2 linked regions of the Aquabacterium sp. OR-4 genome follow. The protein of the gene in region 2 binds, or shares a complex with, the protein of the main gene of each other region. Links are inferred from orthologs where the notes say so. Each region holds a gene or a part of one and is shown on either strand. Other genes may lie near its edges.

Region 1 (5,701 bases), 360 kb from region 2 along the record:
GCGCTGGATGTGGACCTGGCGCGCCGCCACCTCGAGCGCCATGCGCCGCACCTGCGCCTGCAGGCGGTGCCCGACGCGGCGGCGGCGCTGGCCCTGCTGCCCGGCGATGCCTCGGCGCCCTGTGCCTACGACATCCTGCTGGTCGACTACCGCCTGCCCGGCGACAGCGGGCTCGACCTGCTGAAGACGCTGCGCGAGCAGCGCGGGCTCGACATCCCGGTGGTGCTGGCCACCGGCCAGGGCACCGAGGATGTGGCCGCCGAGGCCCTGCGCCTGGGCGCCACCGACTACCTGCCCAAGAACGCCCACCTGCTGCAGCTGCTGCCGCTGGCGCTGGAAAACGCCTATCACCGCGTGGCCGCGGCGCGCGAGCAGGCGGCCTTGCGCCGGCTGAACGCCGAGCTCGAGCAGCGCGTGGCCGAGCGCACGCAGGCGCTGCAGGCCAGCACCCGTGCGCTGGAGGCCAGCAACCGCGAGCTGGATGCCTTTGCCTACTCGGTGTCGCACGATCTGCGCGCGCCGCTGCGCGCCATCGACGGCCTGTCGTCGCTGCTGCTGCGCGACCATGCCGCGGGCGTGGACGCCGACGGCCGGCACATGCTCGAGCTGCTGCGCGGCAGCGCGCTGCGCATGGACCGCCTGATCCGCGACCTGCTGCGATTTGCCCGTGGCGCGCGCGAGCCGCTGCTGCGCAGCCCGGTGGCGGTGGGCGCGCTGGTGCAGGACTGCCTGGCCGAACATGCCGACGAGATCACCCGCCGCGGCATCGTGGTGCAACTGCCCGAGCTGCCCGATGCGCAGGCCGATGCCACGCTGCTGCGCCAGGTGTTTGCCAACCTGATCGACAACGCGGTCAAGTACACCCGCCACCAGGCGCAGCCGCGCATCGAGTTCAGCGCCGAGCCGCTGGCCGGGGGCGGCCTGGCCTACGCGGTGCGCGACAACGGCGCCGGCTTCGACATGCGCTACGCCGGCAAGCTGTTCGGCGTGTTCCAGCGCCTGCACCGGGCCGACGAGTTCGAGGGCACGGGCGTGGGCCTGGCCATCGCTGCGCGCATCATCGAGCGGCACGGCGGCCACATCCGCGCCGAGGCCGCGGTGGGGCAGGGCGCGTATTTCGTGTTCAGCCTCAACGCGCCAGCTGCTGCCACAGAAAGCTGAACTCGAGCGCCAGCATGTCGGCCTTCTGGGCGTTGTCGGCGGCGCCGCCGTGGCCGCCCTCGATGTTCTCGTAGTACAGCGCCTCGTGGCCCCGCTCGACCAGGCGGGCGGCCATCTTGCGCGCATGGCCCGGGTGCACGCGGTCGTCGCGCGTGCTGGTGGTGAACAGCAGCTTGGGCAGCTTGCGGGTGCTGGCCGCCGGCACGTTCTGGTAGGGGCTGTAGCGCGAGATCCAGGCCCATTCGTCGGGCTTGTCGGGGTCGCCGTACTCGGCCATCCAGCTGGCGCCGGCCAGCAGCCGGTGGTAGCGGCGCATGTCGAGCAGCGGCACCTGGCAGACCACGGCATTGAACAGCTCGGGCCGCTGCAGCATCACCGCGCCGACCAGCAGGCCGCCGTTGCTGCCGCCTTCGATGCCCAGGTGGCGCGGGCTGGTGATCTTGTGCGCGATCAGGTCCTCGGCCACGGCGGCAAAGTCGTCGTAGCTTTTTTGTTTGTTGGCCTTGGTGGCGGCCTGGTGCCAGGCCGGCCCGAACTCGCCGCCGCCGCGGATGTTGGCCACCACCAGCACGCCGCCATGGGCAAACCAGGCCTGGCCGAAGCCGGCCGAATACCAGGGCCGCTGCGCGACCTCGAAACCGCCGTAGCCGTACAGCAGCGTGGGGTTGCGGCCATCGGCCACGGCGCCCTGCGGCCAGACCACGAAGTAGGGCACGCGGGTGCCGTCGCGGCTGCTGGCAAAGCGCTGCTCCACGCGCATGCCGGCGGCGTCGAAGAAGGCCTTGCGCGCCTTCATCGGCTCGCGAGCGTCGCGGCCGGTGCGGCCCAGCATCAGCGAATCGGGGGTCAGGAAATCGGTGTAGCTGAGCCAGTAGCTCTCGCCCAGCGCGTCCTGGGCCAGCAGCGGGTCGTGCAGCGCGCTGGCGCTCAGGCTGCCGGGATAGGGCGTGGCCACCTCGCGGCGGCTCCAGCGCTCGCCATCGCGGCGCCATTCCTCGAGCCGGCCGGCCACGTTGTCCATCACGTTGAGCAGCACATGGCTGCGCGTGGTGCTGTGGCTGGCCAGCGAGCGGGTGGCGCTGGGCTCGAACAAGGCCTGCCAGGCCACCGGGCGGCCGGCCAGCAGATCCTGGGCGCTGCCCACCAGCAGGGCGCCAGCCGGCCAGCGGCGGTCGGCCGGGCGCCAGTCGCTGCGCAGGCTGACCAGGGCCTGGTCGCGCCAGAAGTCGAGCTCGGCATCGCTGGGCAGGTCGATGCGCGCCAGCGTGCCGTCGGGCCGCAGCAGCGACATCTCGGCGTTGTAGAAGTCGGTGGCGCGCGAGAACACGGTGCGCTCGAAGCCCGGCGTGCGATCGACCGAGACCGCCACGCTCACATCGCTGGCCAGGCCCTCGAACACCAGCGGTGCCTTGGCCAGCGGCGTGCCGCGCGCCCAGCGGCGGATGACCCGCGGGTAGCCCGAGTCGGTGAGCGAGCCGGGGCCGAAATCGCTGCCCACGTACAGCGTGTCGGCGTCGGCCCAGCTGACCCGGCTCTTGGCCTCGGGCAGGCTGAAACCGCCTTCGGCCGGCGGCACGAAGCGCTTGTCGACGGTGTCGTACTCGCGCACCACGGTGGCGTCGGCGCCGCCGCGCGACAGGCTGATCAGGCAGCGGCGGTAGTCGGGGCCGAGCGCGGTGGCGCCGGCCCAGACCCAGTTCTCGCCCTCGGCCTTGGCCAGGGCGTCGAGGTCGATCACCGTCTCCCAGGCCGGGCTGTCCTTGCGAAACTCGACCAGCGTGGCGCGGCGCCACAGGCCGCGCGGGTGCTGGGCATCGCGCCAGACGTTGTAGAACCAGTCGCCGCGCCGGGCCACGGCCGGAATGCGGTCACGCGAGTCGAGGATGGCGCGCAGCCCGCTGCGGGTGGTGGCAAAACGCGGGTGCGCCTCCAGCACCGCGCGGGTGGCGGCGTTGCGCTCGCGCACCCAGGCCAGCGCGCGCTCGCCCTGCACGTCTTCGAGCCACAGGTGGGGGTCGTCGGTGGGGTCGGGCGTGGCGGCTTGGGCAGTGCTCATGGGCAGGCTCGGACCGGCCAGCGCCGGCAGCGATAAAAGCAGGTGGCGGCGGGTCAGCGTGGGCATTCAGGCCTCGCCGCCCCACAGCGCCTGGGGCGTGATCTCGACGTTGTGGCTGTCGTCGTTGACCCAGACATGGCCGTCCTGCACCGTGACGGTCAGGCGCATCGCGCGGCTGGCCATCGCTGCCAGGGCCTGGCTCTGGTCGGCCGGGATCTGCCAGACCTTGAGGTTGCCCAGGCGGGTGATCTTGTTGGCGATGCCGGCAAACCAGATCGGCGTGCTGTTGGCATAGGCGTAGATCACCACCCGGTCGGCGCGGCCGCAGGCCTTGGACAGGCGCCGCTCGTCGGGCTGGCCCACCTCGATCCACTGCAGCAGCTGTTCGGACAGGTCCTTGTGCCACAGGTCGGGCTCGTCGGTGTCGGACAGGCCGCGGGCAAACTGCAGCGTGCCGTTCAGGTCATCGGCTGGCAGGTTCAGCGCAAAGGCCAGCACCCGCACCATCAGGCGCTCTTCGGTCTCGCTGGGGTGCAGGGCCAGGGTCAGTGCATGCTCGCCGTAGACATGGCGGTCCATGTCCGAGAGCTGCAGCGTGGCCTTGTAGATCGTGGACTTGAGTGCCATCGGGAAAGCGGGGCGGGCCAGGGCGTGGGAAAGGCGCGACTGTGCCACAGCTGCCTCGCGCGGCAGCGGCGGGCGGCCGGGCGATGGCCGTGCCGTGCCGGGCAGCGCTCAGGCCGGCTGGTAGGCCAGGCGCACGTAGATCGGCGCAAAGGGCTCGGCCTGGGTGATCTCGAGCAGGCGCTCACGCGCCAGTTCAAGCATGGCGATGAAGGTCACCACCATCACCGGCACGCCGCGCGTGGGGTCGAACAGGTCTTCGAACTCGACGAAGCGCCGGCCCTGCAGCGTGCGCAGCACGATGCTCATGTGCTCGCGCACGCTGAGCTGCTCGCGGCTGATGCGGTGGTGCTGGTTCAGGCGGGCGCGCTTGAGGATGTCGCCCCAGGCCTCGCGCAGGTCGACCACCGCCACATCCGGAAAGCGCGGCTTCAGGCTTTGCTCGATGTGCACCTCGGCGCGCAAAAAGTCGCGGCCGATCACCGGCAGCTGATCAAGCCGCGCCGCGGCCAGCTTCATCTGCTCGTATTCGAGCAGGCGCCGCACCAGCTCGGCGCGCGGGTCGGCCGCCTCATGGCCGTCGTCGCTCTTCTTGGGCGGCAGCAGCATGCGCGACTTGATCTCGATCAGCATCGCGGCCATCAGCAGGTATTCGCTGGCCAGCTCGAGGTTGCGCTGGCGGATCTGGTCGACATAGGCCAGGTACTGGCGCGTCACGTCGGCCAGCGGGATGTCGAGGATGTTGAAGTTCTGCTTGCGGATCAGGTACAGCAGCAGATCGAGCGGGCCTTCGAAGGCCTCGAGAAAGACCTCCAGCGCATCCGGCGGGATGTACAGGTCCTGCGGCATGGCGAACAGCGGTTCGCCATACAGCCGCGCCACCGCGACATGGTCGACCGGCAGCGTGTCGGTGTCGGGTGCGGCGGCCGGGCGGCCGTCGTCGGCGGGCTGCGGCTGCGGGTCGGGCAGGGGCACGGCGGCAGGGGGGCGTTTCAACGGGCCTTCAGCGGGCGCGGTGTGGGCACGGGGCAGGCCTGGCGCTCGGCGCAGCCGGCCGGCGATGCGGCAGGGCGCTCAGCGGGCCGCGTTCTTGGGGCGGCCGAAGTACACGTAGGCGCCTTGCGGCACGCGTGCATCCTGGTAGTCGGCCTGCGCCTGGCGGTCTTGCTCGCGATCCCACAGCAGGCTGCGGCCGGCGCGCTGCTCGGCTTCCAGCGTCGGCTTCTTGGCCTTCAGGTCATTGATGAACTGCGTGGCGTCGGACTGGTAGTGCTTCCAGAAGAGCGGCATGGTGGGGCTCGGTTCGGGGGCAGGCGCGGCCTGCGGGTCAACCCGCGATTGTAGGCCCCGGCCCAGGTGGCCAGAGGCCGGGCCAGGCGGTCTGGCATGGCACCATCGCCCGCATGTCGCATGAAGTCGAGTTGAAGTTCCGCATCCCCGCCGCCAGGCTGGCGGCCGTGCGGCGTGCGGTGGCCACGGCCAGCGCCAGGCCGCTGGCCCTGGCGGCCCGCTACATGGAAACCGCCGACGGCGACCTGGCCCGCGCCCGCGTGGCGTTGCGCCTGCGCCAGGAAGGCGACAGCTGGGTGCAGACGCTCAAGGCCGAGGGCCGCGTGGCCTTGCAGCGCCTGGAGCACAACGTGGTGCTGGCCGCGGCGGGGCCGCAGGCGGCGCACACGCCCCCCGGGCTGGACATCGCCCGCCACGACGGCAGCCCGGCCGGCGCGCGCCTGCGCGAGGTGCTGGCGGGCGCGCGCAACGCCACGCTGCGCGAGCATTACGCCACCCAGGTGCAGCGCACCTGGCGCCACGTGCGCCACCAGGGCGCGGTGATCGAGCTGGCGCTCGACGAGGGCGAGA
Region 2 (6,924 bases):
CTGATGGGCGGCCAGACCGCCGACGCCACCACCCGCCGCGCCGCACTGGCCGATGTGGCCGGCCAGTTCGAGGCGCTGGCCCGCCGCATGGGCCGCGACGATCCGGCGGGCCTGCCGCGACTGTTTCGCAATGCCTGCGGTGCCGACGAGCGCCGCCAGCTCGAAGCCGCCTTCGGCCGGGCCATGCCGCGCTACCTGGGCGGCCAGCGCGCACTGCAGCGCACGCTGGAGTCGGTGGACCTGTGCAGCGCCTGGCGGGCGCGCCAGAGCGCCAGCTTCTGAGCGGGTCAGCGCGCCATCAGCTGAACAGACGCCGCGCCGCGGCCGAGCCGGCGGCCAGATCGCGCTGTTCGAGCGCCTGGTACAGCACCTTGAGGTCTTCGCCGATGCCCACGAAGGCCTGCAGGGTGATGGCGCGGCCGGCGTCGTCGCACACCGTGGCGTCGATCTCGGCGGCCAGGCGGCGGGCGGCGTCCTGCCAGGCGGGATAGGGCTCGGTGGCCTCGGCGGTCTGCGGCACGTCCAGGCTCAGCGTCACCGAGCGCACCGCGGCCACGTTGGGGTCGTCGGCCAGCGCGGCCTGGGCGTCGAAGCCCAGCACCAGCACCGGCGGCGCGCCGTCCTCGGCGCCGGGCAGCACCAGGCGGCCGGGCAACACGCCGGGCACAAAGCCATGGCGGCCGGCAGCCTGCTGCAGATAACCCACCGTCCACGCGGCATCGTTGGCGCGCAGCACCACCGCCAGCTGGGCGTCGTGGGCGCTGGCAAAGGCATCCAGCTCGCGGGCATGGCCCACCACTTCCAGCATGTCGGGCAGGTCGACCATGGCGCCCACCGATTCGGCAAAGCCCTGCAGCTTCTGCACGAACTCGCTGTACTCGATCTCGTTGAGCGCGCCCGAGCGGTTGGCCAGCTGCACGCCGGCCTGGAACTCGGTGTAGCGCCGCCCCGGAGCCGGCAGCTCGAACTCGCCGCTGTCGGTGCTGAGCCCCTCGATCAGGAAGGGCTTGGTGCCGGCACGTCGGGTGGGCGGCAGGTGCATCAGGGCCAGCTCGCCGGTCACCGGCGACTCCAGCCGCAGCATCGCGATGGCATCGATCAGCGGATCGAGCCGCGCGGTCTTGCGCGGCACCACGGCCGGGCGCAGCTCGGCCAGGGCCTGCATCGCGCCTTCGGCCTCGGCGGCGTCGGCCGCCGCGTCGTCGGGGGCGCGCGTGACGGCCGCCGCGCCGCCCATCACCGGCTCGAGCCGGCTGTCGCCCGCGCCCTCGGCCTGGCGCGGCGTGGCCTTGCGCGCGCTCCACACCCCGTGGGCCACCACGCCCGCCAGCACCACGCCCGCGGCGATGGCCAGGCCTTCCATCAGGCCGAAACTCATGCGTCCACCATCTTGGCAGCGGCTTCCATGTCGACGGCCACGATGCGTGACACGCCCTGCTCCTGCATGGTGACCCCGATCAACTGCTCGGCCATTTCCATCGCGATCTTGTTGTGGCTGATGAAGAGGAACTGCGTGCCCTTGTGGCTCATCTCGGCCACCAGCTTGGCATAACGCTCGGTGTTGGCATCGTCCAGCGGCGCGTCCACCTCGTCGAGCAGGCAGAACGGCGCCGGGTTGAGCAGGAAGATCGCGAACACCAGCGCAATCGCGGTGAGCGCCTTCTCGCCACCCGACAGCAGGTGGATGGTGCTGTTTTTCTTGCCCGGCGGCTGGGCCATCACCTGCACGCCGGCATCCAGGATCTCGTCGCCGGTCATCACCAGCTTGGCATTGCCGCCGCCAAACAGGCTGGGGAACATGCGGCCGAACTGCTCGTTGACCAGGTTGAAGGTCTTGCCCAGCAGGTCGCGGGTTTCGAGGTCGATCTTGTGGATGGCGTCTTCCAGCGTGCCGATGGCGTCCAGCAGATCGGCGTTCTGCGCGTCGAGAAAGGTCTTGCGCTCGCGCGCCGCGCTCAACTCGTCCAGCGCGGCCAGGTTCACCGCGCCGAGCGCGGCGATCTCCTTGTTGATGCGGTCGATCTCGCCCTGCAGGCCCCACAGCTTGAGGCCGTCGGCCTCGATGCGCGTGGCCAGCGCCGCCAGGTCGACGTTGGCCGCACTGAGCTGCTCAAGGTACTGGGCGCCGCCCAGCTGCGCCGCCTGGGCCTCGAGCTGCAGCTTGGTGATCTGCTCGCGCAGCGGCTGCAGGCTGCGCTCGAAACCCATGCGCTGCTCGTCGGCGGCGCGCAGCTTGTGCGACAGGTCGTCGTACTCGCTGCGCTGCGCTCCCAGCGCCTGCTCGCGCTCGAGCTTCAGCGCCAGCGCGGTCTGCAGGCCGGCCTGGGCGGCGGCGTCGTTCAGGGTCTCGAGCTCCAGCGCCATCTGCTCGCCGGCCTGGGCATTGCCCTGCACCTGCTGCGCGGCGGTCTCGATCATGCGCTGCAGCTCGCCGCGGCGGGCCGCCAACGCACGCGCCTGGTACTGCGACTCCTGCGCCTGGCGTTCCAGCGTGCGCAGCTGCTCGCGCGCGTCGCTGAGCCGGCGCTCGGCGTTGATCACCGCCTCGTCCAGCTCGGCATGGCGCTCCTGCGTGGTGGCCAGCTGCAGATCCAGCTCCTCGAAGCGCGCCTCGCCCATGGCGCGGCGTTCCTGCAGCTGCTCGTCCTGGGCATCGATCTCGGCCAGCTCCTCGTCCAGCTGGCCACGGCGCAGCTGGGCGGCCTCGGCCTGCTGGGCCAGGCGCAGCAGCTCCACCTGCAGCTGGTGGGCGCGGGTCTGGGTGTCGGTGGCCTCGCGGCGTGCGCCCACCAGGCGCTGCTGGGCGTCGGCATAGGCCGCCTCCAGCCGCACCAGGGCGCTGCGGGCCTCGTCGGCGATCAGCGCCTGGGCGCGGATCTGGCGGTCGAGGTGCTCGATCTCTTGCGCGCGCGCCAGCATGCCGGCCTGCTCGGAATCGGGTGCGTAGAAGGCCACCGCAAACTGGCTCACCGCATGGCCTTGCGCGGTCATGATGACCTCGCCATGGGTCAGCTGGCCACGCTGGGCCAGGGCCTCGTCCAGGCTGGCGGCGGTGTACACGCCTTCGAGCCAGTCGTTGAGCAGCGCCTTCAGGCCCTCGTCACCGGCGTTCTGGCCCAGGCGCAGCAGGTCGCTCAGGCGCGGCAGCGTGCGGTGGGTGTTCTCGATGCCGGCAGCGGGCGCGGTGTAGAAGGCCAGGCGGGCCGGCGGCGCATCGGCGGCAAAGGCGCGCACGGTGTCGAGGCGGCCGATCTCAAGCGCACTCATGCGCTCGCGCAGCGCGGCCTCGAGGGCGGTTTCCCAGCCGGGCTCGATGTGGATGCGGGTCCACAGCCCGGCCAGGCCGTCGAGCCCGTGCTTGGCCAGCCAGGGCTTGAGCTTGCCTTCGGTCTGCACCTTGTCCTGCAATGCCCGCAGCGCGGCCAGGCGGGCGCCGATGTCGGCGTGCTTGCGCGCCTCGTCGTTGGCCTGCTGCTGCTGGCTGCGGCGCTGGTCGTCGAGCGCCGGCGCCTGCTCCTGCAGCTCGTGCAGGCGGGCCTCGGCCACGGCATGGGCCTCGTCGGCGGCGGCCGACTGGGTGCGCAGCTCGTCCAGCCGGCTCAGGTCGGGCGCGGCCAGGCCGCGGCGCTCGCCGTGCAGGCGCTCGCGGCGCCCGCGCAGGCCCTTGCCCTGCTCGTCAAGGTGGCGGCTCTCGCTGGCCAGCACCTGGATCTGCTGCTGCACCTCGGCCACCTTGCCGCGCTGGGCATTGGCCTGACCCTGGGCGGCGCGCACGGCGTCCTCGGCATCGGGCAGGCGCATGGCCTGCTCCTCGGCCTGGGCGGCCAGCAGCTCGGCGCTTTCATCGGCGGCGGCGATCTGCTCGGCAATGGTGTCCTGCTCGGCCAGCGCCTCGTCGCGGCGCAGCTCCCAGCTGGCGCTCTGGTTCTTCAGATCGGCCAGGCGCTGCTGCAGCTTCTGGCGGCCTTCCACCACGTAGCGGATGCGCTCCTCGAGCCGGCTGACCTCGAGCGAGGCATCGGCCAGCGCGCCCTGGGCCAGGTGCAGGCGGTCGCTGGCCCCGTAGTGCGCCTGGCGCACGGTCTCGAGCTCGGCCTCCACATGGCGCAGCTCGGCCAGGCGGGCCTCGAGCGCGTTGGTGGCCTCCAGCACGGCCTTTTGCACGCGCTGCTCCTCGCCGGCCGCGTCGCGCTGCTTCAGAAACCACAGCGCATGCAGCTTGGTGGTGCCGGCCTCCTGCAGCGCGTGGTAGCGCGCGGCCACCTCGGCCTGCTTCTCGAGCTTGTCGAGGTTGGCGTTGAGCTCGCGCAGGATGTCGTCCACCCGGGTGAGGTTCTCGCGCGTGTCCTTCAGCCGGTGCTCGGTCTCGCGGCGGCGCTCCTTGTACTTGGAGACACCCGCAGCCTCCTCGAGAAACAGGCGCAGCTCTTCAGGCCGGCTCTCGATGATGCGGCTGATCGTGCCCTGGCCGATGATGGCGTAGGCACGCGGCCCCAGGCCGGTGCCCAGGAACACGTCCTGCACATCGCGCCGGCGCACCGGCTGGTTGTTGATGTAGTAGCTGCTGGTGCCGTCGCGGGTGAGCACGCGCTTGACGGCGATCTCGGCAAACTGGTTCCACTGGCCGCCGGCGCGTGCGTCCTCGTTGCTGAACACCAGCTCCACGCTGGCGCGGCTGGCCGGCTTGCGGTGGCCCGAGCCGCTGAAGATCACGTCCTGCATGCTCTCGCCACGCAGCTCGCTGGCCTTGCTCTCGCCCAGCACCCAGCGCACCGCGTCCATGATGTTGGACTTGCCGCAGCCGTTGGGGCCCACCACACCCACGCGCTGGCCAGGCAGCTGGAAGGTGGTGGGTTCGGCGAAGGACTTGAAGCCCGAGAGCTTGATCTGGTTCAGACGCATGCGCGAAACACCGCGGGCGGGCCGCGCCCCGGGCTCGGCGAGCGGCTGCAAGTGCTTGATTTATATGGTTTTATCGCACCCGGAAAAGGGTTCGAACGGGGCCGGATGATACCATCGCGCCCCCTTTCGAGACCCGGCCGTCGAGCCGTGCCGCCATGGCCAAGAAGCCCTCCGCCCCGAACCCCTCCGCCACGCGCCCGGCCAACGCCGGCCAGCCGGCGCGCCGCAAGTCGGGCGCCAAGGCCGCCGCGGCCGCCCAGCCGCAGGCCCAGCCGCGCCCGCTGCCGCCCAACCCGCCCAGCGCACCCAGCAAGCAGCTGCACAGCTTTGACAACCCGATGCCCGGGCGCGACTACCTGATCCAGTTCCAGGTGCCCGAGTTCACCTGCCACTGCCCGCTGACCGGCCAGCCCGACTTCGCGCACTTCACCATCGACATGATTGCCGACAAGCTGTGCGTCGAGCTGAAGAGCCTGAAGATGTACTTCTGGAGCTACCGCAACGAAGGCGCGTTCCACGAGAAGGTGACCAACCTGATCCTCGACGACATCGTGGCCGCCACCGATCCGCGCTTCATCCGCATCACCGCCAAGTGGTATGTGCGCGGCGGCATCTACACCAATGTGGTGGCCGAGCACCGCCAGAAGGGCTGGAAGCCGCAACCCGCGGTGGATCTGCCGGCCCTGCCGATGGAGCGCGGGCTGCTCGGTTGAGCGCTGCCGGCGGCCGCGCCGCCCCGCACCCGCACCCGCACCCGCACCGGTTGCCAGCGCCGCCCGCGGCCCCGGTGACCCACTGGCCCGCGGTGCTGGCCGCCGCCGGCGCCGGCGTGGCGATCGCGCTGAACGTGGGCAAGGTGCCGCTGGCCATCGGCGCGCTGCGCGCCGAGCTGGGCCTGTCGCTGGTGCAGGCCGGCTGGGTGTCGTCGGCCCTGGTCACGCTGGCGGTGTGCGCGGCGCTGGCCGTGGGCCTGGTTGCCGGGCGCCTGGGGGCCTTGCGCCTGCTGCTGGGCGGCCTGCTGCTGGGCGGCCTGGCCTCGCTGTCGATCACGCTGCTGCCACCGGCCCTGCTGGCCGGCCAGGCGGGTGCGGCGGGTGCGGCGGGTGCGGGGGCAGGCAGCGCGGGCGCGGGCTTTGGCTGGCTGCTGGCCGCCCGGCTGGCCGAAGGGGCCGGCTTTCTGGCCGTGGCCGCCACCGCGCCCACGCTGATCAGCGCCGCCGCGGCCCCGGCCGACCGGCGTTTTGCGCTGGGTGTGTGGGCCACCTACCTGCCGGCCGGCGCCGGGCTGGCGATGGCCTTGTCGCCGCTGCTGCTGGCCTTGGCCGGCTGGCGCGGCCTGTGGTGGCTGGCCAGTGCGGGCCTGTTCACCGCCGCGGCGGCGGCCTGGCTGCAGCGCGCGCACTATGCCGGCGCCGCGCCCGGCAGCCATGCCGGCGACTGGCGCCCCACGCTGGCCGTGCTGCGCCAGCCGCTGCCCTGGCTGTACGGCCTGGCCTTCGGGCTGTGGGCGCTGCAGCACTTTGCGCTGATCGTCTGGATGCCCAGCTTCCTGCGCGAGCAGCGCGGCCTGGCGCCGGCCAGCGTGGCCCTGCTCACCTGCACCATGCTGCTGGCCTGCGTGCCGGGCAACCTGATCGGCGGCATGCTGGTGCAGCGCGGCGTGTCGCGCGGCCGGCTGATCGTGGCCACCCATGCCGCCACCGGCCTGCTGGGCCTGGGCTGCTTCAGTGCCGTGCTGCCCGATGGCCTGCGCTTTGCCTGCAGCGTGGCGCTGTCGTTCGCGGGCGGGCTGATCCCGGCGGCGGCCTTGTCGGCCTCGGTGGCGCTGGCGCGCACGCCGGCGCAGATAGGCGCGGTGCAGGGCGCGGTGATGCAGTGTTCGCAGCTGGGCCAGTTCATCGGCACACCGCTGATCGCCGCGGTGGTGGCGGCCAGCGGGCAATGGGCCTCGGCGCGCTGGGTGACGGCCGGCGCGGCCGCTCTCGGCATGCTGCTGGGCGGCCTGGCACTGCGCGCCGAGCG

Evidence for each region.
Region 1: the proteins of smc (region 2) and N4G63_RS05275 are in contact, whole or in part, in a crystal structure (PDB 3ZGX), measured with the Bacillus subtilis proteins. The link is inferred for Aquabacterium sp. OR-4 from one-to-one orthologs.

The regions. Positions count from the first base shown.
Region 1 is NZ_JAOCQD020000001.1:1,228,702-1,234,402, forward strand. The notes cover bases 2,885-5,701. They hold N4G63_RS05275 (segregation and condensation protein A), read right to left. Parts: upstream 4,817-5,701; coding sequence 3,953-4,816; downstream 2,885-3,952. Other genes in these bases: N4G63_RS05265 (prolyl oligopeptidase family serine peptidase), read right to left, coding at 2,885-3,217; N4G63_RS05270 (YaeQ family protein), read right to left, coding at 3,284-3,844; N4G63_RS05280 (DUF3460 family protein), read right to left, coding at 4,916-5,131; N4G63_RS05285 (CYTH and CHAD domain-containing protein), read left to right, coding at 5,245-5,701. In the rest of the region: N4G63_RS05260 (sensor histidine kinase), read left to right, coding at 1-1,161; more of N4G63_RS05265, read right to left, coding at 1,130-2,884. UniProt on the Bacillus subtilis protein: Participates in chromosomal partition during cell division. May act via the formation of a condensin-like complex containing Smc and ScpB that pull DNA away from mid-cell into both cell halves.
Region 2 is NZ_JAOCQD020000001.1:1,588,575-1,595,498, forward strand. The notes cover bases 1,175-5,214. They hold smc (chromosome segregation protein SMC), read right to left. Parts: upstream 4,903-5,214; coding sequence 1,375-4,902; downstream 1,175-1,374. Other genes in these bases: N4G63_RS06750 (cell division protein FtsZ), read right to left, coding at 1,175-1,378. In the rest of the region: N4G63_RS06745 (M1 family metallopeptidase), read left to right, coding at 1-282; more of N4G63_RS06750, read right to left, coding at 299-1,174; queF (preQ(1) synthase), read left to right, coding at 5,241-5,615; N4G63_RS06765 (MFS transporter), read left to right, coding at 5,690-6,924. UniProt on the Bacillus subtilis protein: Required for chromosome condensation and partitioning.